Streptosporangium becharense: one gene and its partner. The protein of the gene in region 2 interacts with the protein of the main gene of each other region in a pairwise test. Links are inferred from orthologs where the notes say so. Each region holds a gene or a part of one and is shown on either strand. Other genes may lie near its edges. The genes, in order: F4562_RS03260 and topA.

What was found.
Region 1: the proteins of topA (region 2) and F4562_RS03260 interact in binary tests that used the Escherichia coli proteins (3 or more experiments, as listed by UniProt). The link is inferred for Streptosporangium becharense from one-to-one orthologs.

Annotation. Positions count from the first base shown.
Region 1 is NZ_JACHMP010000001.1:738,456-748,487, forward strand. Bases 4,932-7,705 are described here. They hold F4562_RS03260 (YigZ family protein), read right to left. Parts: upstream 6,747-7,705; coding sequence 6,117-6,746; downstream 4,932-6,116. Other genes in these bases: F4562_RS03250 (sensor histidine kinase), read right to left, coding at 4,932-5,164; F4562_RS03255 (DedA family protein), read right to left, coding at 5,161-5,802; F4562_RS03265 (sulfotransferase family protein), read left to right, coding at 7,273-7,705. Also shown: F4562_RS03225 (response regulator transcription factor), read left to right, coding at 1-118; F4562_RS03230 (SGNH/GDSL hydrolase family protein), read right to left, coding at 272-1,135; F4562_RS03235 (isochorismate synthase), read left to right, coding at 1,300-2,529; F4562_RS03240 (GNAT family N-acetyltransferase), read left to right, coding at 2,741-3,286; F4562_RS03245 (response regulator), read right to left, coding at 3,405-4,049; more of F4562_RS03250, read right to left, coding at 4,040-4,931; more of F4562_RS03265, read left to right, coding at 7,706-8,259; F4562_RS03270 (hypothetical protein), read right to left, coding at 8,389-9,282; F4562_RS03275 (lanthionine synthetase LanC family protein), read right to left, coding at 9,611-10,032.
Region 2 is NZ_JACHMP010000001.1:4,067,363-4,077,800, reverse strand. What follows is about bases 4,323-7,502. They hold topA (type I DNA topoisomerase), read right to left. Parts: upstream 7,178-7,502; coding sequence 4,523-7,177; downstream 4,323-4,522. Other genes in these bases: F4562_RS17925 (DUF5703 family protein), read left to right, coding at 7,335-7,502. In the rest of the region: F4562_RS17945 (hypothetical protein), read right to left, coding at 1-433; F4562_RS17940 (DNA polymerase III subunit delta'), read right to left, coding at 917-2,098; tmk (dTMP kinase), read right to left, coding at 2,121-4,187; more of F4562_RS17925, read left to right, coding at 7,503-7,520; F4562_RS17920 (chaplin family protein), read right to left, coding at 7,706-9,541; F4562_RS17915 (hypothetical protein), read right to left, coding at 9,866-10,432. UniProt on the Escherichia coli protein: Releases the supercoiling and torsional tension of DNA, which is introduced during the DNA replication and transcription, by transiently cleaving and rejoining one strand of the DNA duplex.

The DNA of each region.
Region 1 (10,032 bases), 3.3 Mb from region 2 along the record:
GCGGCTGCACCTGTCGGAGAGCACGGTCCGCAACTACCTGTCCGCCGCGATCGGCAAGACCGGCACCCGCAACCGCATCGAGGCCGCCCGGACCGCCCGGCACAACGGCTGGCTCTGATCAGCAGTACCCCCGCCCGTGCTCCGGCCGCGTGAGGAGAGGTACGGGCGCCGCCGGTGGGCGTGGAGGCCTTCCGGGGACACTCGGTCGTGGCCGGGTCCCGCGCGGGCGGGCGCCGGCGGGGTGCGGAAGCCTCCGTGCCGGGGCCCGGGTTCAGGAGGCGAGCGCGGGCTGCCGGTCGTCCCCGGTGATCCAGTCGCGGACCGCGTCGAACGTGCGCTGCGCGATCAGGCGCTGACCGGCGGCGCTCGGGTGGAAGTAGTCCCACCTGCTGACGTGGTTGAGCGTGAACCGCTGGTTGAACAGGGCGTTGCCGTCGAACCTGCAGGCGGGCCCGTACGCCGCGCAGACCCTGGCGAGGGCCGCGTTGTAGCCGACGACCCGGGCTCGCACGCGGTCGCGCCGCGCACGGTCGGCCGCGGACGTCGCGGTGGGCCGCGACAGCATGGTGGGGCAGATCCGGCCGAACGCCCAGAAACCACGTGCCACCACGCTGTCCTTGCCGACCTGCCACAGCCGCTTGATGTCGGGGATGCTCGCCACGAACACCCGGGCGTCCGGCCGACCGGCCCGCAACAACCGCAGCGCGTCGGAGACCCGTTTCTGGTAGACGGCCACCGGGGTCATCCGGCGTTCGTCGGACGCGCAGGCGTCCTGGGCCCCGATCAGGAGCGTGACGTAGTCGGCACGGTGGCTCACCGCCTTCTCCAGCTGCGCGGCGAGGCCGGCGCTGGTGGCGCCGGGCACCGCGAGGTTCACGTTGTTCCGGTAGACGGCCTCGTCGGCGTCGAGCAGCCTCATGTAGTGGCTCTGCACGGACGGATCGTCGCCCGCCGACCAGGAGCGCGTGACACACCGGACGTACCAGCCGCAGGCGTTGAACCCCGCACTGATGGAGTCGCCGACCGCGACCATGACCACCGGCCGCCACGGTTGCGGGTCCGTCGTCGCGGCGGGGGTGATCGCGGCGGTCGTGAGCACCACCCCTGTGAATGCGGTCACAGTCGTGCGCAGCATGGCACCTCCGGAGCGGGATCATGTCTGCTTCGGATGTATCACCGCAGGACAGCGGGGTGCCGCCAGTTGACCGAGTGCCTTGGTTTTCTTGACGGAGCGTGGCGTCCGCGCCAGCCGGGGAGTCACTGTCGAACACGTTCAGTTTCCCGCATAAAGTGGCAGGGGTGAGTGTAGCGCTCGGATCGACCCGTCCCCTTGTGGTGCGAACCACCCCCGTTGACGACCCCGGCGACCTGTTCACCCGACTTCCCGAGACCGCCCCCTATGCCTGGACACGGCACGGGGAGGGTCTCGTCGGCTGGGGCGAGGCCGTGCGTGTGGCCGTCCCGCCGGGCCCCCGGCGGTTCGACTGGGCCCGTGACCGGCTGTCCGCCATGTTCGCCGAAGCTCTCGTCGAGGACGACGTGGTGGCCCCCGGTTCCGGTCCCGTGGCCTTCGGCTCGTTCACCTTCGACCCCGAGTCTCCGGGATCGGTGCTCGTCGTCCCCCGGACGATCCTCGCCCGGCGCGACGGCCGAGCCTGGTTGACCACCGTCGGTGAGCAGCGGCTCGGCACGGTCACCCCGCTGCGCGACCCGGGCCGGATCCGGTACGGCGACGGCAGTCTGACCGCACCCGAGTGGGAGCACGCCGTGGCCCGCGCCGTGCGCCGGATCAGGTCGGGCCTGCTGGAGAAGACCGTGCTCGCCCGCGACCTGACCGCCACCGCGGAGCGGCCGATCGACGTCCGCCTGCTGCTGTCCCGCCTGGCCCGGCGCTACCCGGAGTGTTACACCTTCTCGTGTTCGGGGCTGGTCGGAGCCACCCCCGAGCTGCTGGTGCGGCGCACCGGGGAGACCGTCGAGTCGCTGGTGCTGGCCGGGACGATCCCCCGGGGCACCGACCGGGCCGACGACATGGCACGCGGGACCGCCCTGTTCGACTCGGAGAAGGACCGCTACGAGCACACCTGCGCGGTGGAGTCGGTACGGGAGGCGCTGGGCCCGCTCTGCTCGGAGCTGAAGATTCCCGAGGTGCCCGAACTGCTGGTCCTCTCCAACGTCCAGCACCTGGCCAGCCCGGTGACCGGGCGGCTGTCGGCGGGCGCCTCGGTTCTGGACGTGGTGGCGGCCATGCACCCGACCGCCGCCGTGGGCGGCACACCCACCGAGGCGGCGCTCGAGGTCATCCGCGAGCTGGAGGGCATGGACCGGGCCGGGTACGCCGGACCGGTCGGCTGGATCGACGCGCGGGGCGACGGCGAGTGGGGCATCGCGCTGCGTTGCGCACAGATCGAGGGGGTGAACGCCCGGTTGTTCGCCGGCTGCGGCATCATGGGCGACTCCGACCCCGCCTCCGAGCTCGCCGAGGCCCAGGCCAAGCTCCGGGTGATGCAGTACGCCCTGGAGGGCTGAGCCGCGGCCCGGCCACCGGGCCGGACACGGAGGGTGACCGATCCTTCGCCCATCCGCGTCTGTTGCCCGGCGGGCGGGTGGGCGTACGCTCACAGTGGCAACACATCGGACATTTCCGACACGAATTCGTCGCTTTCTTCTGCTCGGCGTTCCCTCGCCGCCACGCCGCACGGCCGGCTCGCTCGTCAGGGAGAGGAAGACCACAGTGCTACTGACCACCGACCGTCTCACGGTCCGCGACTGGAGTCCCGACGACGCCCGCGACGCCCTGGCGATCTACGGCGCGCCCGAGGTCACCCGGTGGCTCTCCCCCGCCATGAAGCGCGTGGAGGACGAGCAGGGGATGCGGTCCACGTTGGAGTCGTGGATACGGACCGGAGGCACGCTGACACCCCCGCTGGGCCGCTGGGCGATCGTCCGCGACTCCGACGGGCGGGTGATCGGAGGGCTGTCCCTGCGGTACCTGCCGCCGGACGAGGAGGACATCGAGATCGGCTGGCAGCTCGCCCCGGACGTCTGGGGGAACGGCTACGCCGTCGAGGCGGGCCGCGCGCTGGCCGGATGGGCGTTCTCCATCGGCGCCCACGAGCTCGTCGCGGTCGTCAGGATCGACAACGAGCGGGGGGCCGGAACCGCCAAGCGCCTCGGCATGCAGTGGGTGGGCGAGACGGACAAGTACTACGAGACGCGCCTCAACGTCTACCGGCTCTGGCCCAGCGACCTGACCGACGGCCAGGAGGGCGGCTTCGGCCGCTGAACGCCGTACGCCGCCGGGACCCCGGGCCGGTGACCAGGGCCAAGGCCGGGACCTGGCCCGAGACCAGGCCCGGGGCCGGGTGCCGCCATGGGAGCCCGGCGCCGTCACCCGCGGGACGTCAGGAACCGAGGTAGCGCAGCACGGCGAGGACCCGCCGGCTGTAACCGGTGACGTGGAGCAGGCCGAGCTTGTCGAAGATGGCGTTGACGTGCTTCTCGACGGCGCTCTGGGAGACGCCGAGCCGCTCGGCGATGGAGGCGTTGGTGCAGCCCTCCGCCATCCGGTCGAGCACGTCACGCTCGCGTGGGGTGAGCCGGGCGAGCAGGTCGGTGTGGGTGGTGCGGGCCAGGAGCTGGCGCACCACCTCTGGATCGAAGACCGCTCCTCCCGCCCCGACCCGGTCCAGCGCGTCGAGGAAGTCGGTGACCTGGGCCACGCGGTCCTTGAGCAGGTATCCCACCCCGTCGACGTCGCCGCTCATCAGCTCGGTGGCGTAGCGCTTCTCGACGTACTGCGACAGGACCAGCACGCCTGTGCCCGGCCAGCGGCGCCGGATCTCCAGTGCCGCCCGCAACCCCTCGTCGGTGTGGGCCGGCGGCATCCGTACGTCGGCGACCACGATGTCGGGCCGGTGCTCGGCCACGGCGGCCAGGAGCGCCTCACCGTCACCGACCGCGGCCGGGACCTCGTACCCCTCCTCGACCAGCAGCCGGACCAGTCCCTCACGCAGCAGCGTGGAGTCTTCGGCGAGGATCACCCGCACGGCAGCTCCGCGACGACCGCGGTGGGCCCGCCCGGCGGGCTGTCCACCCGGAAGCGGCCGTCCAGCGCGGCCACCCTGCGGGCCAGGCCGGACAGCCCGCCACCGGCGGGATCGGCGCCACCGCGCCCGTCGTCCCGGACGCACACGACGATCATCGTTCCCTCCCTGACGATCTCGACGGTGACCGAACCGGCCGCCCCGTGCTTGGCCGCGTTCGCGACCGCCTCACAGACCACGAAGTAGGCCGCGGTCTCCACCTGCGGGGCGGGCCGCTCGTCAAGACCGTAGTGCACCGTCACCGGCAGGCCGGCCCGCTCGGCGACGGTGGCGACGGCGTCCCTGAGCCCCAGGGAGTCCAGCGCCGTGGGGTAGACCCGCCAGGCCACGTCCCGCAGGTCCGCCAGCGCCTGGCGGGCCTGGTCGTGGGCCTGGTGGAGCAGGTCGTCGAGCAGTTCGGGTGAGCGGCCCCTGCGGGCGCGGCCGATCAGCACGGCCAGCGCGACCAGGCGCTGCTGGACCCCGTCGTGCAGGTCACGCTCGATGCGCCTGCGTTCCTGGTCGACGGCGGCCACGACGCCCGCGCGGGTCTCGGCCAGCTGGGCGACGCGGCGTTCGAGCAGCTCGGTGGGGCTGGGCCCGAGCAGTTTCCGGGCGGTCCGCCTTTCCAGACCGGCGAGCCCGGCCAGGCCCATCACCTCCAGGAAGAGCAGGACGGACCCGGCGACCAGCAGGTAGAGCGCGAGCGGCGGCGAGGCGGCCATGCCGTCGAACGGCTCACCGCGGAGCCAGTGCCAGGCGATGAGCACGGCGCTGCCGACCCCGGCGACCAGCAGGAACAGCACCAGGGCACCCAGGACCCCGACCGGCCACCGCCACGCCAGGTAGCGCAGCGCCCGGCGGCCGTCGTACCCGGACACCTCCTGCTCGCCGAGCAGCCGCAGTCGCAGGACCTCCGCGTCGGCCAGCCGGACCGCACCCGCCAGCACGCGCGGACGGGCCCGGGGCAGCAGCGTGAAGGGGCCCGCCAGGAGGAGGAAGGCCAGTCCGGCCGGAGCCGAGAGCACCCCGAGGGCGAGCCCGGCCAGTGCCCGGCAGGACCGGATCACCGTGGTCACTGCTCGGCGTGGTGCTTGCCCTTGCGCTTGTCGGAGAGGCGGACCACCACGAAGATCACCATGGCGAGCACGACGATGGCGAGCACGGACTTGGAGACGATGCCCATGTACTGCTCGACCAGGGACCAGTTCTCCCCCAGCAGGTATCCGGCCATCACGAACGCCGTGTTCCAGATCAGGCTGCCCAGCGTGGTGAGGAGGGTGAAGACGGTGACCGGCATCCGCTCGACCCCGGCCGGGATCGAGATCAGGCTCCGGAAGATCGGGATCATCCGGCCGAAGAAGACGGTCTTCCTGCCGTGCTTGGCGAACCACGCCTCGGTCTTCTCGATGTCGGCGACGCTCACCAGCGGCAGCTTCGAGGCGATGGCCACCACGCGCTCCCGGCCGAGCAGCGCCCCGACCCCGTACAGGGCCAGCGCGCCGACCACCGACCCGAGGGTCGTCCAGAGCACGGCGTCGAACAGCCCCATGTTGCCCTTGCTGGCGGTGAACCCGGCCAGCGGCAGGATCACCTCGCTCGGCAGCGGCGGGAACAGGTTCTCCAGCGCGATGGCCAGCCCCGCTCCGGGCGCGCCCAGGGTTTCCATAAGGGAGATCGCCCATCCGGCGATTCCGTCGACATTCGGTGAACTCATAGGGACAAGGCTACGGAGAGCTGGGTACGGCGTGTATGAGGAACGCCGTCGAGCCTGTCTCGGACACACCTCAGCGCCTTCCTGCGGAAAACCCCAGGAAGGCGCCGCGGCGGCGGCGCAGGACACCGCCTCGCGGACGTTTCAGCACGTCACCCGGCCGATCCGAGACCCCGCCGCAGGAAGGGCACAGGCGCCGGGCACCCGTTCCGGTCGCCGGCGGGCGGGTACGGGGGCCGGCGGGCCACGCCGGGCGGCAGAGAAGTGTGACCCATCCCACACTCGCGCCGCCCGGCGCGCACCCCTCCCGGCCGGATTCACTCTCTTGCGAGGTGGACCGGCTCCCCCGCCTCGATCTCCGCCCGCCCGGCGGTCAGCGTGGCGATCCAGCCGGGGAAGGTCGGCAGGTCGGCCTCGCGGACCGCGACGCGGAAGCCGACCTCGGCACCGTAGACGACCTCCCTGACCTCGTACGGCGAGGCGCGCAGGTCGTTCTCCAGCCGCCCGGCCCTGATGTGGTCGACCGTCACGGTCATGACCCGGGCGGGCACCATCTCGGTCAGCGGAGTGAGGTCCAGCGTCTTGCCGACGGACGAGCCGTAGGCGCGGACCAGGCCGCCCGCGCCGAGCTTGACCCCGCCGAAGTAGCGGGTGACCACGGTCACCACGTCGGAGAGCCCTCTGCGCAGCAGTGTCTCCAACATCGGGGTGCCCGCGGTGCCGCCCGGCTCCCCGTCGTCGTCGGCCCGCTGGATCCCGCGGTCGCCGCCGATCACATAGGCCGAGCAGTTGTGGGTGGCGTCGCCGTACAGGCTCCTGCGGCCGGCGACGAACCGCCTGGCCTCCTCCTCGGAACGCGCCGGGCCGACCGCGCACAGGAACCGCGACCGTTTGATCTCGATCTCGTGCTCGGTGACGTCTTCCGGGGTCAGGTACGGTTCGCGCACCCGCAAAGGCTACCGGCGCGCGGCCCGCCACTTCGGCGCCGGGACTGTTCGCAGTCCTCCTCCCGCGCATCCGACGGGACCGGCGGCCGGCCGCACGCCCGACGAGACCGGCGGCCGGCCGCACGCCCGACGAGACCGGCGGCCGGCCGCACGCCCGGCGGGACCACCGGCCGCCCGCCTGTGCACCCGGACGGGACAACCGGTCCCCCGCACACCGGACGCGACCACCGGCAGGCGTCCCGCGCCCGGCCGCGGGTGCAACTCCGTACGTCTAACGGGCTGGGAACGGGGCATAGATACCCCGGCTCCTCACAAGGCGACAAAGAGTAACTTTCATCGCAAGATGGCATGAAAACCATCAAAATCATGAAAGGTGCGAGACAGCCGGTGCCCGGGACCGGGCACCATCACCGACAGACGGATCCCCGCAAGCCGTGGACTCCCCGGCTCCTTTTCCAGGCTCTTGCCTTCGCGGGAAAAGGGATTATATTTGCGATACTGTCAGTAGGGATTAAGGGTAATAACGATGCCCCTGCCGGATTTCCTCACGATAGGTGCCCCCAAGGCGGGAACGACCGCCCTGCACGCCGCGCTGGCCCGCCATCCGGGCCTGTTCCTCTCAGCGGTGAAGGAACCGAAGTTCTTTCTCAGCGACGGCCCGCCGCCGACCCGGGGCGGTCCGGGCGACGCCCAGACCTACCGGGAACACATCTGGCGGCGCGAGGACTACGAGGACCTGTTCTCCGGCGCCCCGCCGGGCACCCTGCGGGGCGAGTCCACACCGTTCTACCTGTACGACCTCCAGGCGCACCGCCGCATCAGGAAGCTGATCCCCGACGTCAGGCTCATCGTCGTGCTCCGCGACCCGGTGGAGCGCGCCCACTCCAACTGGACGCACCTGTGGTCGGCGGGGCTGGAGCCGATCGGCGACGTGGTGCGGGCCTGCGCCGAGGAGGAGCGGCGCATCAGGGCGGGCTGGGCGCCGTTCTGGCACTACATCGCCCTGGGCAGGTACGGCGAGCAACTGCGGCACCTGTACGCCCACTTCCCCCGCGAGCAGGTGCTGGTCTTCCGCTACCGCGACCTGGTCGACCGTCCCGCCGACACCCTCGACCGGATCTGCCGCTTCCTCGGCGTCGAGACCGGTGTCGTCACCGAGGTTCCCCGGGAGAACGTGACCGCCCACCCCGAGCCCACCCGCGGCCACCGGGTGCTGTCACGGGCGCTGCGCATCGGGGCGACGGTGGGGCGGTTCCTGCCACCGCGGATGAGCGGGACGCTGACCGATCCGCTGGAGCGCAGGCTCCAGCAGCGGGCCCGGTCCCGCCAGCCGCTGACCTGGGAACAGCGGGCCCGGCTGCTGCGTCACTTCGCCGATGACGTGCCGTTGCTGCAGCAGGTGACCGGCGAGGACTTCAGCGACTGGCTGCTCCCCCGCGAGCGCTCCGGCGGCCTGGTGGGCATCCGTCCCGACGGCCAGCGCCAGGCCCGCAACGGCCGCCCCCAGCCCTGACCCGGCGACCCGGCGGCGACGGACCGGTCACCGCGCACCGGGCGCCCGGCCGTCACGGGTCGGCCGCGGTCAGCCTCCCGTCGCGGGCCGGCGGCGTGCACCGCGGTCCGCGACCACACCGGCGCCGTGTCAGCGCAGCTCGGTACGGAGCTCGTGGGCGCCGTCGGGCCGGGTGTACTCGTAGTAGAGCCGCCGCCCGCCGCCGGGCAGGTCCACGATGTCCATGTAGCGCAGGCCGCCGCCCGCGTACGGCGAGGCCGCGGCCGGCTCGGTGCCGACCGGGGTCAGCACGGCCGGGTCGGCGCCGACCGCCACCCCGGTCTTCTCCTCGTAGTTCTCCGCGGCGGTGGCCCGCCCGTCGTAGAGGGCCACCACCTCCCCGTCGAGGAAGCGGACCGCGGCCACCCTGGTGCCCCGGGAGTCCCAGCAGCCGGGACGGCCGCTGAGCGCCGTGCCCTGCCACGTCCACTCGACGCCGTCGGCGCTGGTGGCGTAGTCGGTCACCATCTGGTCGGCATCCTCCGGCTCGGCCAACGGGTGGCAGGAGGCCCACAGGTGCCACAGGCCGTCGTGCCAGACGATCACCGGGTCCTTGACCCCCGTCTTGGGGTCACCGGGCAGGACCACCTGCCGGTGCTCCGCGCGGAAGGCGGCCGGGTCGGCGGCCTCCAGCACCTCGACCCGCCAGTGCTTGCTGCCGTGGGTGGCGCAGCTGAGATAGAGCCGCCAGCGTCCTTCGGGGGTGCGGACCAGGGTGGGCCGCTCCAGCGACTCGGTGTCCATCTCCTGCCTGCCGATCGTGAGCAGGGTCTCGAACCGCTCACCATCGCGCGAGCGGGCGACGGCGACGGCGTAGCCGCGTCCCTCGCCGACCGGGCGGCGCAAGCGGTAGGCGAGGTAGATCCACCCGTCGCTCTCCACCGCGCTCGGAGCACCGGCCCAGTGGCCCTCCCCCGGATGGGCGGGCTCGATCGCCACGGTGGAGCGGGCGGGGTCGGGAAGGAAGTCTTCGATGGTAGACACGGCACCGAGGGTAGGCAGGGCTTCCGCTGCGCTCATGGACAATCACCAATCGTGTTCACGTGCTTGATCGTCCCTTGACGGCCAGGGGACGACGTCGTTTCACGGCCTCTCGCGCGGGGATTCCGGCGGCTGCCGCCTCTTTTTCCGCCGGGGACGGCCCGAAGGGCCGGAACGGGTGTCGAAGGGCAGGTCAGAGGCACCGGACGTGCTGAAAGCCTTGATGCTCGACCGTACACGCTGCCGGGAGGTGTACGGGCTTCGGCACGCTGACCGGCCCCGGTCGCCGTGGCGACCGGCCCGGCGGTCGGCTGACGCGTGCCCATCGCGGTCAGGAGTGGCGGAGCGTGCCGCCCGGCACGGGGACGGCCGGAAACGGGTTGTCGGGTGGCAGGACGAGCCGTCCGGCCCGCTCCGGGTGGATGGCGGCGCCGAGATGGAGCAGGGCGGCCCCGACGCCGGCCGCGCCGACCATGTAGCCGGTGTCGGCGGTGACCTCGCCGGGCCGCAGGCGCCGGTACGCCTGGTACCAGCGCGCTCCCCGCCCGTCGTGGCGGGTGGCCCGGCCGGTCAGGTTCTCGCCCAGGGTGTGCGCGAACTCCAGGTGGTCGCGGCGGCCGGTCACCGACCAGAGCCCGACGAACAGCTCCAGCAGCCCGGCGGTGCCGCAGCACTGGCAGGCCGAGTCCCAGTAGCCGCGGGTCCGCCGGGCCGGGGCACCGCTGCTGACGACGCCCCTGGCCAGCCGCTCGG
Region 2 (10,438 bases):
CCCCCCGGATCGGCTCGCCGTAGGCGATCACCCCTTCGACCTGGACGACGCCGTCGTCGGAGGTCACCCGGACCACCTCGACGTACGGCTCGACCTCACGGACCCGGACGCCCAGGATGCCGGCGGGCGTGCGGAACGCCCTGACCTCCCGGCGACGGCGGGTCTCGGCGTAGGAGTGCAGGCCGTCGAGCGAGAACCCCGGATCGTCGGTGGCCAGGGGCTCGCCTCCGCAGTAGGCCGTCCAGACCCCCGCCGGCAGGGCCGAGAGGTCGGTTCCCACGTGTTCCTCGCCCGTCTCCACGTGCCTCAGGACGATCTTCGCGTCGTCCGGCGCCGGCCATTCGATCCGCAGCGTGTCGCCGTCGTCCACGCGGCTGGTCACGGCCCGTCTGCCCGCAGGTGGAACCGCCCCGTGACGGGCGTCGATGCTCACCAAGGTTCCCCCGGTCTTCTCTGCTCTCCCCGTGAGCAGGACAGTCAATTATTTTATAACAAATATTACTTTTTGTACTGCGAATCTTAACGATCCACACCTTCACTTTGAGGGGAGATAGCGGTAAATGGTTCCATCCAATTACAAATCTGGGGATAGCCACGTAGGGCCGGCTCTCTCACCAGCGGATATTCGTCAGCCCGGTCCCGGAAGGGCTTTATGACGTCCGGTACCGGCCACGCCGCACCGCGGGGGCCGCCGGACCCTGGGACACGGTGGCCGTCCGTCACCCCGGACGAGCGGGGAATCCGCGGACCGCGGAGGGAACACCGCAAGAGCCCGGGGCCGCGGAACACCGCAAGACCACGTGAACCGTGGAAAGAGCCCGAGAAGCGGGGAAAGAGCCTGGGAACCGCAGGCGAGGAATGCGAGGATCGGGCGGCGGAAACTCAGGGACGGAGACGAGGATCGGGCGGCGGAAACTCAGGGACGGGGCCGCCGCAGCGAGAGGGTCATCGCCTCGACCGCCATCTGCGGATTGACGTTGGCCGCCAGCCGCTCCCGGCAGAGCATGATCGCGTCGATCCTCAGCAGGGTCTCCTCCGGCGTAGAGGAACGGGCCAGGGCGTCCAGGTCCGCCCGGCGATCTTCACCGGCCAGCGCCACGGAGGCGCCGAACTGCACCGCCAGCACGTCACGGTAGAACGCCACCAGGTCGAGCAGAGCCGTGTCGATGACATCGCGCTTGGTCCTGGTCGCCCGCGACTTCTGACGGTCTTCCAGCTCCTTCAACGCCCCGGCCCCGCCCCGGATGAGGCCCTTGTTGAGCCCCTTGCCCGACGACCCCTCACCGTAGATCTTGCGCAGCTCGGCGGTCTCCGCCTCGTTCAGCGTCGCGGTGACCGCGGCGGCCTCCTCGTCCGCGGTCTTCACCAGCCGCTCGGCCGCCGTCACGCACTCCCCCACACCGGTCAGCGACCCCGGGATGGACAGCACCGCGTCGCGGCGCCTGCGCGCCTCCTCGTCCAGGGCGAGCCTGCGGGCCCGCTCGATGTGCCCCTGGGCGGCCCTGGCGGCGAACTCCGCCACCGCCGGCGGCACGTTCTCGCGGGTGACCAGCACGTGCGCGACCGCCGGGACGGGTGGGGTGACGAGCGTGACCAGCCGGCACCGGGACCGGATAGTGATCATCATGTCGTCCGGGGCGGGTGCGCAGAGCAACCAGACCGTCCGCGGCGGTGGCTCCTCGATCGCCTTCAGCAACGCGTTGGACGCCCCCTCCGTGGCCCGGTCGGCGTCCTCGAACAGCACGACGCGCCAGCGGCCCAGCGTCGGTGCCCCGGCCGCGCGGAGGATGAGACGGCGGGTCTCCTTGACCCCGTACGACAGCCCCTGCGGCCGGACGATCTCCAGGTCGGGGTGGGAACCGATCTCCACCTGGTGGCACATCTCACAGTGCCCGCACCCCTGGTCCGGACAGAACAGCGAGGCGGCGAACGCCCGCGCGGCCTCCTCACGGCCGGAACCGGGCGGCCCGGTGAACAGCCACGCGTGGGTCATCCCCGCGCCACGCCCGCCCGTGAGCAGGTCGGCCGCCGCCGCGGCGGCCCGGCGGAGCGTCACGACGGCGCGTTCCTGCCCCACAAGGTCATCGAAGACTGCCACGGTCCCCAACCTACCGCCGGTGTCAGTCGCGCACGGCGGGGATGGTCCCGGTGACGTCCTCCGCCTCCTGCGGCACCGGGTCGGGCAGCATCTCCCGCACCCGGTCCTGGATGAGCCGGGAGATCTCCTCCTCCGACAGCGTGCCGTCGATGACCGCGTACCGCGCGGGCTCGGCGGCGGCCAGCGAGCGGAACTCGCGGCGCACCCGCTCGTGGAACTCCAGCGGCTCCGCCTCGATCCGGTCGGCGGCGCCGCCCAGCCGGGTCAGCCCGACCGAGGGCGGGGTGTCGATGAGCACCGTCAGGTCGGGGACGAGCCCGCCGGTGGCCCAGCTGTTGATCCTCGTCACGTCCCCGGGGTCGAGGGCCCGGCCCGCACCCTGGTAGGCCAGCGAGGAGTCGACGTAGCGGTCGGAGATCACCATCGAGCCCCGGTGCAGAGCCGGGCGGATGACCTTCTCGACGTGCTCGGCCCGGTCGGCCGCGTACAGCAGCGCCTCCGACCGCGCCGACAGTCCCTGGTGCACCGCGTCCAGCAGGATCGCGCGCAACCGCATGCCCACCTTGGTCGAGCCCGGCTCGCGGGTCTGCACGACGTCGTACCCCTGGTCGCGCAGCCAGATCGCCAGCAGACGGGACTGGGTGGTCTTCCCCGAGCCCTCCCCGCCCTCGAACGCGATGAACATCCCGCGCGTCGCCTGCTCGGCGGCCTCAGGCGCGAACCGCTCCCCGCGCACGGCGGCGACCAGGTCGGCGACGATGGAGACGCCCTTGCGGTCGTCCATCTGCCGCAGCGCGACGATCCCGACGATCGCCGCGAGCAGCCCGCCGACCACCAGCACCAGGTTGGACCCGTCGAACCGGTAGACGGTCTCCTGCCCGAACTTGAGCTCACGCTCGCCGAACAGGCCCGCCACGGTCGGCGCGACCGCGACCACCAGCAGCAGCGTCACCCGGGCCAGTGACTGCAGGAAGGCGAACGTGCGACCCCGCAGGCCGTCGTCGACCTCCAGGCCGATCATGGTGTAGCCGATGATCCAGGCGATGCCCGCGCACGCACCCAGCAGCACGGTCAGCATGACGACGATCACCAGGTTGTGGATGAGCGCGATCGCGGTCAGGACCAGGCCCGCGACGATGATCGACAAGGCGAACAGCCGCCGCCGCGACAGCTCGCGCATCAACCTGGGACCGAAGAACATGCCGGAGGCCATGCCGAGGAAGACCGCCCCGAAGACCACACCGTACGCCGCGTCACCACCGCCCAGCGCGTTGACATAGATCTTGGCGACCCCGACCACCGCGCCGCCCGCGGCGAAGGCGCCCAGCATGCCGAGGATCAGACCGCGGATCAGCCGGTTGCCGCCCACGAACCGCCAGCCCTCGAAGATCTGCCGCAGCACCGACGGAGAGGAGGTCGCGACCGCCACACCGGCCTTCGGGATCTCCTTCAGCGAGAGGATGATGACCGCGGAGACGAGGTACGCCAGCGCGTTGATGAACAGTGCCAGGTACGTCTCGCGGATCGCCAGGAACGGCAGCAGGCGCCCCAGCATGTCGTTGGCCACCGACAGCACCGCGAACAGCAGCGCCGCGACCGGCGCGGTGCCGTAGGTGACCAGGAGGTTGAGCTGGTTGGCCTCCTCCAGCCGCTCCTTGGGCACCAGGTTCGGCACCGTGGCGTCCTTGGCCGGGACCCAGAAGAGGTTGACGCACTCGACCAGGAACGTGGCGACGAGCACCCACTGGTAGCTGCCCACCAGCGGGATCGACAGCACCAGCCCGAACCGCAGCAGGTCGCAGAAGAACATCGTCAGCCGCCGGTCGAACCGGTCGGCGAACGCTCCCGCGAGCGGGCCCAGCACGATGGCCGGGAGCATCTTCGCGACGAAGACACCGCCGATGGCCAGGCTCTGCACCTGGTAGCCCCTGTCCATGGTGAGGTTGCCCGCGAGCGCCGTCAGGGCCAGCAGGTTGAGCCAGTCTCCGAGACTGCACACCGACATGGCCGTCCACAGCTTGCGGAACGGGGCGTAGGCCAGCACGTTGGGAGCCTTGCGTCGTGCGGTGTTCCGGCCAGGCGTGGTCATGATGTCAGCGTATCCAGGTGCTCGCTGGGCTGGGGAGGACGCGGACGAGACGTGGACGCCCGGCTGCCCGCCGCACGAGGGTAGTACGTCCGTCCGGGCCCGCGCAGGTCACAGCGGCGAAAAGAGGCGACCGGCACCGTCGTCCCCGGAGTTTCTCATTTCGGGGTTCCGGAAGGGTGGTTTTGGGTGCAGCCCTTACCCTACCCCGCCCCCTCGGCCGGCGCCGGGCGGCCGAGGCCGGCCGAGGGGGCGGGGTACGGACGGACCGGGGCCGAGGCCGGGCGGCCGGGGTACGGGCTCCGTCCCCGCGGACGCGGATCGCGGAGCCCGTACGGTCAGGCCTTGGCCTTCGCCCGGGTGGTGCGGGGACGCTTGGGCGCCGGGCCGCGGGCACGACGGTCGGCGAGCAGTTCGGCGGCACGCTCGGTGGTGATGTGCTCGACCTCGTCACCCTTGCGCAGGGAGGCGTTCGTCTCACCGTCGGTCACGTACGGCCCGAACCGGCCCTCCTTGACCACGATCGGCTTCTTGGAGACGGGGTCGGCACCCAGCTCACGCAGCGGCGGCGCGGCGGCGGCGCGACGACCCCGCGTCTTGGGCTGGGCGAACAGCTCCTTGGCCTGCTCCAGCGTGACCGTGAACATCTCCTCTTCGGAGGCCAGCGAGCGCGAGTCGGTGCCCTTCTTGACGTAGGGACCGAACCTGCCGTTCTGGGCCGTGACCTCCTGGCCGTCGAGCTCCCCGAGCAGCCGGGGCAACGACAGCAACTTCAGCGCGTCGTCCAGGGTGACGGTGTCGAGGGACATCGACTTCAGCAGCGACGCGGTGCGCGGCTTGGGGGCGTCGGCCTTGCGGGTCTTCTTCTTCGCGCCGTCGGACGGCGGCGCCTCCTCCGGCAGGATCTCCGTCACGTACGGGCCGTAACGGCCGTCCCTCGCCACGATCACGTTACCGGTGACCGGGTCCTTGCCCAGCTCACGGTCACCCGTCGGGCGGGAGAACAGCTCCTCCGCCATCTCCGCGGTGAGCTCGTCGGGGGCCAGGTCGTCGGGGACGTTCACCCGGGCGCCGTCGCGGTCCAGATACGGGCCGTAACGCCCCACCCGGATCATGATGTCGGTACCCCGGATCGGGAAGGAACTGATCTCCTTCGCGTCGATCTCCCCGAGGTCGGTGACCATCTCCTTCAGGCCCTCGTCACCGTTGTCACCGAAGTAGAACCGGCGCAGCTCCGGCACCCGCTCCGCCCGGTCGTTCGCGATGTCGTCGAGGACCTTCTCCATCCCCGCGGTGAAGGCGTAGTCGACGAGGTGGCCGAAGTGCTGCTCCAGCAGGTTGACCACCGCGAACGCCAGGAAGGACGGCACCAGGGCCGTGCCCTTCTTGAAGACGTAACCCCGGTCGAGGATCGTCCCGATGATCGACGCGTACGTCGACGGACGGCCGATCTCCCGGTCTTCCAGCTCCTTGACCAGCGACGCCTCGGTGTAACGCGCAGGGGGCTTGGTCGCGTGAGCCAGCACGTTCAGGGCCGACGCGGTCAGCGGGTCGTTCTCGGCCAGGTCGGGCAGGCGCTTCTCGGAGTCGTCACGGTCGGTGGCCGGGTCGTCCGCACCCTCGACGTACGCCTTCAGGAACCCGTGGAAGGTGATGGTCCGCCCGGAGGCGCTGAACTCGACCCGCTCACCGGAGGCGGACGTCCCCGCCACCTTCACGATGACCGACTCGCCGACCGCGTCCTTCATCTGCGAGGCCACGGTGCGCTGCCAGATCAGCTCGTACAGCCGGAACATGTCACCGGTCAGGCCGGTCTCACCCGGGGTGCGGAACTCCTCGCCCGACGGGCGGATCGCCTCGTGCGCCTCCTGCGCGTTCTTCACCTTGCTGGTGTAGACACGCGGCTTGTCGGTCACGTACGCCGCGCCGTACAGCTTGATCGCCTGGCTGCGGGCGGCCGACACGGCGGTCTCCGACAGCGTGGTGCTGTCGGTTCGCATGTAGGTGATGAAGCCGTTCTCGTACAGGCGCTGGGCGACCTGCATGGTCGACTTCGCGGAGAAGCCCAGCTTGCGGCTGGCCTCCTGCTGCAGCGTCGTCGTCCGGAACGGCGCGTACGGCTTGCGGGTGTACGGCCTCCGCTCGACCGACGTGACCCGGTAACGGGCACCGTCGAGACGGGCGGCCAGAGCCTGGGCTGCCTGCTCGTCGAGGTGGAGCACGTCGGCACCCTTGAGCGTGCCGTTGCTGGCGAAGTCGCGGCCCTGGGCGACGCGCTTACCGTCGACGCCGGTCAGCATGGCGGTGAACTCGTGCGGGGTCTCGTCCCGGCCGGTGTCGAACAGCGCCTGCAGATCCCAGTAGCTCGCGCTGGTGAACGCCAGGCGCTCGCGCTCGCGCTCCACGACCAGCCGGGTCGCCACCGACTGCACCCGCCCGGCCGACAGGCGGGGCTTGACCTTCTTCCACAGGACCGGGCTGACCTCGTAGCCGTAGAGGCGGTCGAGGATGCGCCGGGTCTCCTGGGCGTCGACCAGCCGCAGGTTCAGCGTACGCGGGTTCGCCACCGCGTCCTGGATCGCACGCGGCGTGATCTCGTGGAACACCATGCGGTGGACCGGAACCTTGGGGTTGAGCACCTCGCGGAGGTGCCAGGCGATGGCCTCCCCCTCCCGGTCTTCGTCGGTGGCGAGGTAGAGCTCGTCGGCGTCCTTGAGCAGCTGCTTGAGCTTGCTCACCTGAGCCTTCTTGTCGTGGTTGACGACGTAGAGCGGCTCGAAGTCGTGATCGACGTTGACACCCAGGCGTGCCCAGGGTTCTCCCCGGTACTTGTCCGGGATGTCGTCGGCCTTCTCGGGGAGATCACGAATATGCCCGATGCTGGACTCCACGACATAGCCGCGGCCGAGGTACCCAGCGATGGTCTTCGCCTTGGAAGGCGACTCGACGATCACCAGGCGGGTTCCGCCGGCGTTGCCCTTCTTGGCTGGCACGCTGCTTCCTACCTCGCTGTTCGCATTCGATCCCCGTTCACTTCCACTCGGGTTACCCGATCTCAGTCGGGGGCACTCCCGAGGAAAGCCGCAAGGACGCAGAATAAAGCCCTATGAGTGTCGACGTCCCCCGGCCCACCCTCGGAGACTAATCGCTGTGCTCGACTACTCCTACTTGGTTCTCCACCTTCCACGCGGCACCACCCGGGACGTCGCCCGGCAGATACTGACCGAACACGCAGAATACGGCGGCTGGGAGCTCGATCGCCTGCGACTGTATCCCGACGGCCGCCGCGACGTCCGGTTGCGCCGGAAGATCATACGCGTGACCAGGACGATGTGATCCAGAACATGGCTTTGCCCGCCCCGGGCCGCGCCCCCGGAACGGGCAAAGCGTTCATGTCTCGCCGGGCGAGACGAAGGGCCGCACCCTGGCGGGGTGCGGCCGTCCTGACGTCACCGCCTGCGAGGCGCCTGAGGGCCTCCCCGGTCACCCCGGGGAAAGTTGCCCTTCAGGTGAGTTGTTCCTTACTTCTTCGCGAAGCGAATGCGGCGCCCGGCGGCGAAGAGGGTCGCCGCGGCGGCGGCCAGCCCACCGATCAGGAGCGCGGCGAGAGCGCCGACGTTCATGCCCGTCACCCCGGCGGGCTGGGCGGCGCTCATCAGGCCGATCTCACCGACCGGAGTCGAGGAGAGCGTGTCGGTGACGGGAGCCAGCGGCGAGCCGTTCCGGGACCCGCGGGACCGCTCGCTCGCCGAACCGCCGGGCAGCTCGGGAAGCTCGGGCAGGGTCGCGGCCTCGCCGACCTGGGCGGCGGCGGGCAGACCGGACCGGGCGCCGCGGACCTCGGCGGAGTGGGGCAGCGGGGGCAGCTCGGAGGTGGGCGCCTGCCGCCCGGCCGTCACCCCGCGGGCCTGCGGGACCTCGGGCAGCACCGGCAGCAGGCCGCTGGTCTTGCCCCTGCCGGGCTTGTCACCCCAGTGGCCGCCGCCGTGGCCACCCTGACCACCGTGACCGCCCTGACCACCGTGACCACTGGACGGCCCGCCGGCCCGGGAGCCGCCGAGGCAGCCCGCCGCCGCGTCGCCCAGGACGGCGACGGCGTTGCCGCAGACATTGATCGGCGCGGTGATCGGCGCCACGATCTGGTTGCCGCCGAGGACGCTGTGCGCGCCGTCGGTGCGGTTGCCCCCGGCGCCGCCGCCCCTCCCGTTCGGTGAGACCGCGGCGCCACCGCGGCACCCGGAGCCGGCCTTGCCGAGCACGGCGACGGAGTTGCCGCAGACGTTGACCGGCGCGGTGATCGGCGCCACCACCTGGTTACCGCCGAGCACCGAAGACCGGCCCGAAGTGGTGTTGCCCCCCGCACCGGCACCCCTGGCGCCGTTCTTGACGGACGCGCCACCCCGGCAGCCGGCGAAGGCGTCACCGAGGAGCGCCACGGAGTTGCCGCAGACATTGATCGGCGCGGTGATCGGCGCCACCACCTGGTTACCGCCGAGCACCGAAGACCGGCCCGAGGTGCGGTTGCCGCCCGCCCCGGCCCCGCCCCGGCCGTTCCCGGGGGACACGCCGCCCTCGCAGTCCGCCCGGCCGTCGCCGACCGCGTTGCCGCAGACGTTGACCGGCGCGGTGATCGGCGCCACGATCTGGTTGCCGCCACCGATGCCGAAGCGCCCGTCGGTGTCGTTCCCGGGACGGCCGAGGCCCGAACCGGGCCGCGACCCGTGCCCCTCGTGCCCGCCGTACCCCGGCTTGCCCTGGTGACCGGGGTGCCCCGGCCGGCCGGGGCGGTCGACGGTGGCCTCGGCACCACCGCGGCAGCCGGAGAACGCCCCACCGACGACGGCGACCGCGTTGCCGCAGACGTTGACCGGCGCGGTGATGGGGGCGTCGACCTGGTTGCCGCCCAGGACGCTGTGCGCGCCGCTGGTCCGGTTGCCTCCCGCACCGCCGCCCCTGCCGGGGTTGCGGACCGAGGCGCCGCCCTCGCAGCCCGCCTTCGCGCCGCCGAGCACCGCCACCCCGTTCCCGCAGGCGTTGACCGGCGCGGTGATGGGGGCGTCGACCTGGTTGCCGCCCAGGATGCTGCCCCGCCCGGACGTGCGGCCCGGGATCCCGCCGCTGCCGCCGTCGCCGTTCTCGACGGAGGCGCCTCCCCGGGAGGACGCGGCCGACTCGCCCAGCACCCCGACGGCGTTGCCGCTGATGTCGATCGGCAGGGAGACGGGCAGGTTGACCTGGTTGCCACCGCCGATCGAATGGTCACCGTCGGTGTCGGCGAAGGCCGTACCGCTGCCCAGGGCCATGACGCCCAGGGCGAGCAGTGCTGCGGGGGCCGAGCCCTTAACCCACGTACGCATGATTGACGCTCCTACACGGTTCTCGGGGGGGTACCTGACATCTCGTGACGGCGCGCGAGACCGCGCGAGGCCCGGTCGGGTCCGCACAGCGGAGGCCCCGGCGGCCGTCACGAAGGAGAGGAACTGCCTGCTGATCTACTCGTCGTCCTGTTTCGTCGCTCACCGTCGGAGCGGCTCCCGGTCGTGCGGGGATCACACGTGCGCACGGGATCCGGCCGCACTCCGTGACCGGCGTGCCCGGGAAGGGCCTGACCGGCGAAGAGCCCGGGGAGGACACGGCCGTGGTGAGCCCCGGGAAGGGCATGACCGGCCGGCGAGACGAGGTCAGTCAGGGGAGAAGGAAGGATCGTCCGCCGCTGTGCGGACGACTGGGGGGAGCACGAGCGCCGGCGGAAGACGCCGGGCCATGAGCCGCGGGTCGTAGACGAACCGCGGGATGTCTCCCAGACCCGGCCCGAAAAGGCCGGACCCACCACTGGTCTGGGGCACGAATCCATTGGCGCCAGAACCGTGGTCGTCGGTGGCGGGGGCCGGGAAGCCCGGCGTGAACTGGCTGGTCAGCCCGTCCACACCCCGCCCTGCCATGGCTGCGGCGTTGTCTGAGGCCGACAGCCCACCGCTGCCCGTGGGGAATCCATCGACCCGAACGGCCGATCCGGAAGCGGCTACGCCAAGAGGGCCGGAGCCGGCGGCTCCCGTCTCCGCGGTGGTTTCCGCGGCAGCGGGAGTGGCACTGAGGAGTCCGAAGACGACTGCGAGCAGCCACCCGGCGGCCAGGAGGCCGCCGATGCTGAAGGCCCGCCCGACGACCCGCCGAACGCCGGCCGCGAGCCGCGCCATCCGGTCATCCCGGGCGTGGACCGTGTCGTCGGTGAAAGCAGTCGTGGGCACGCACTG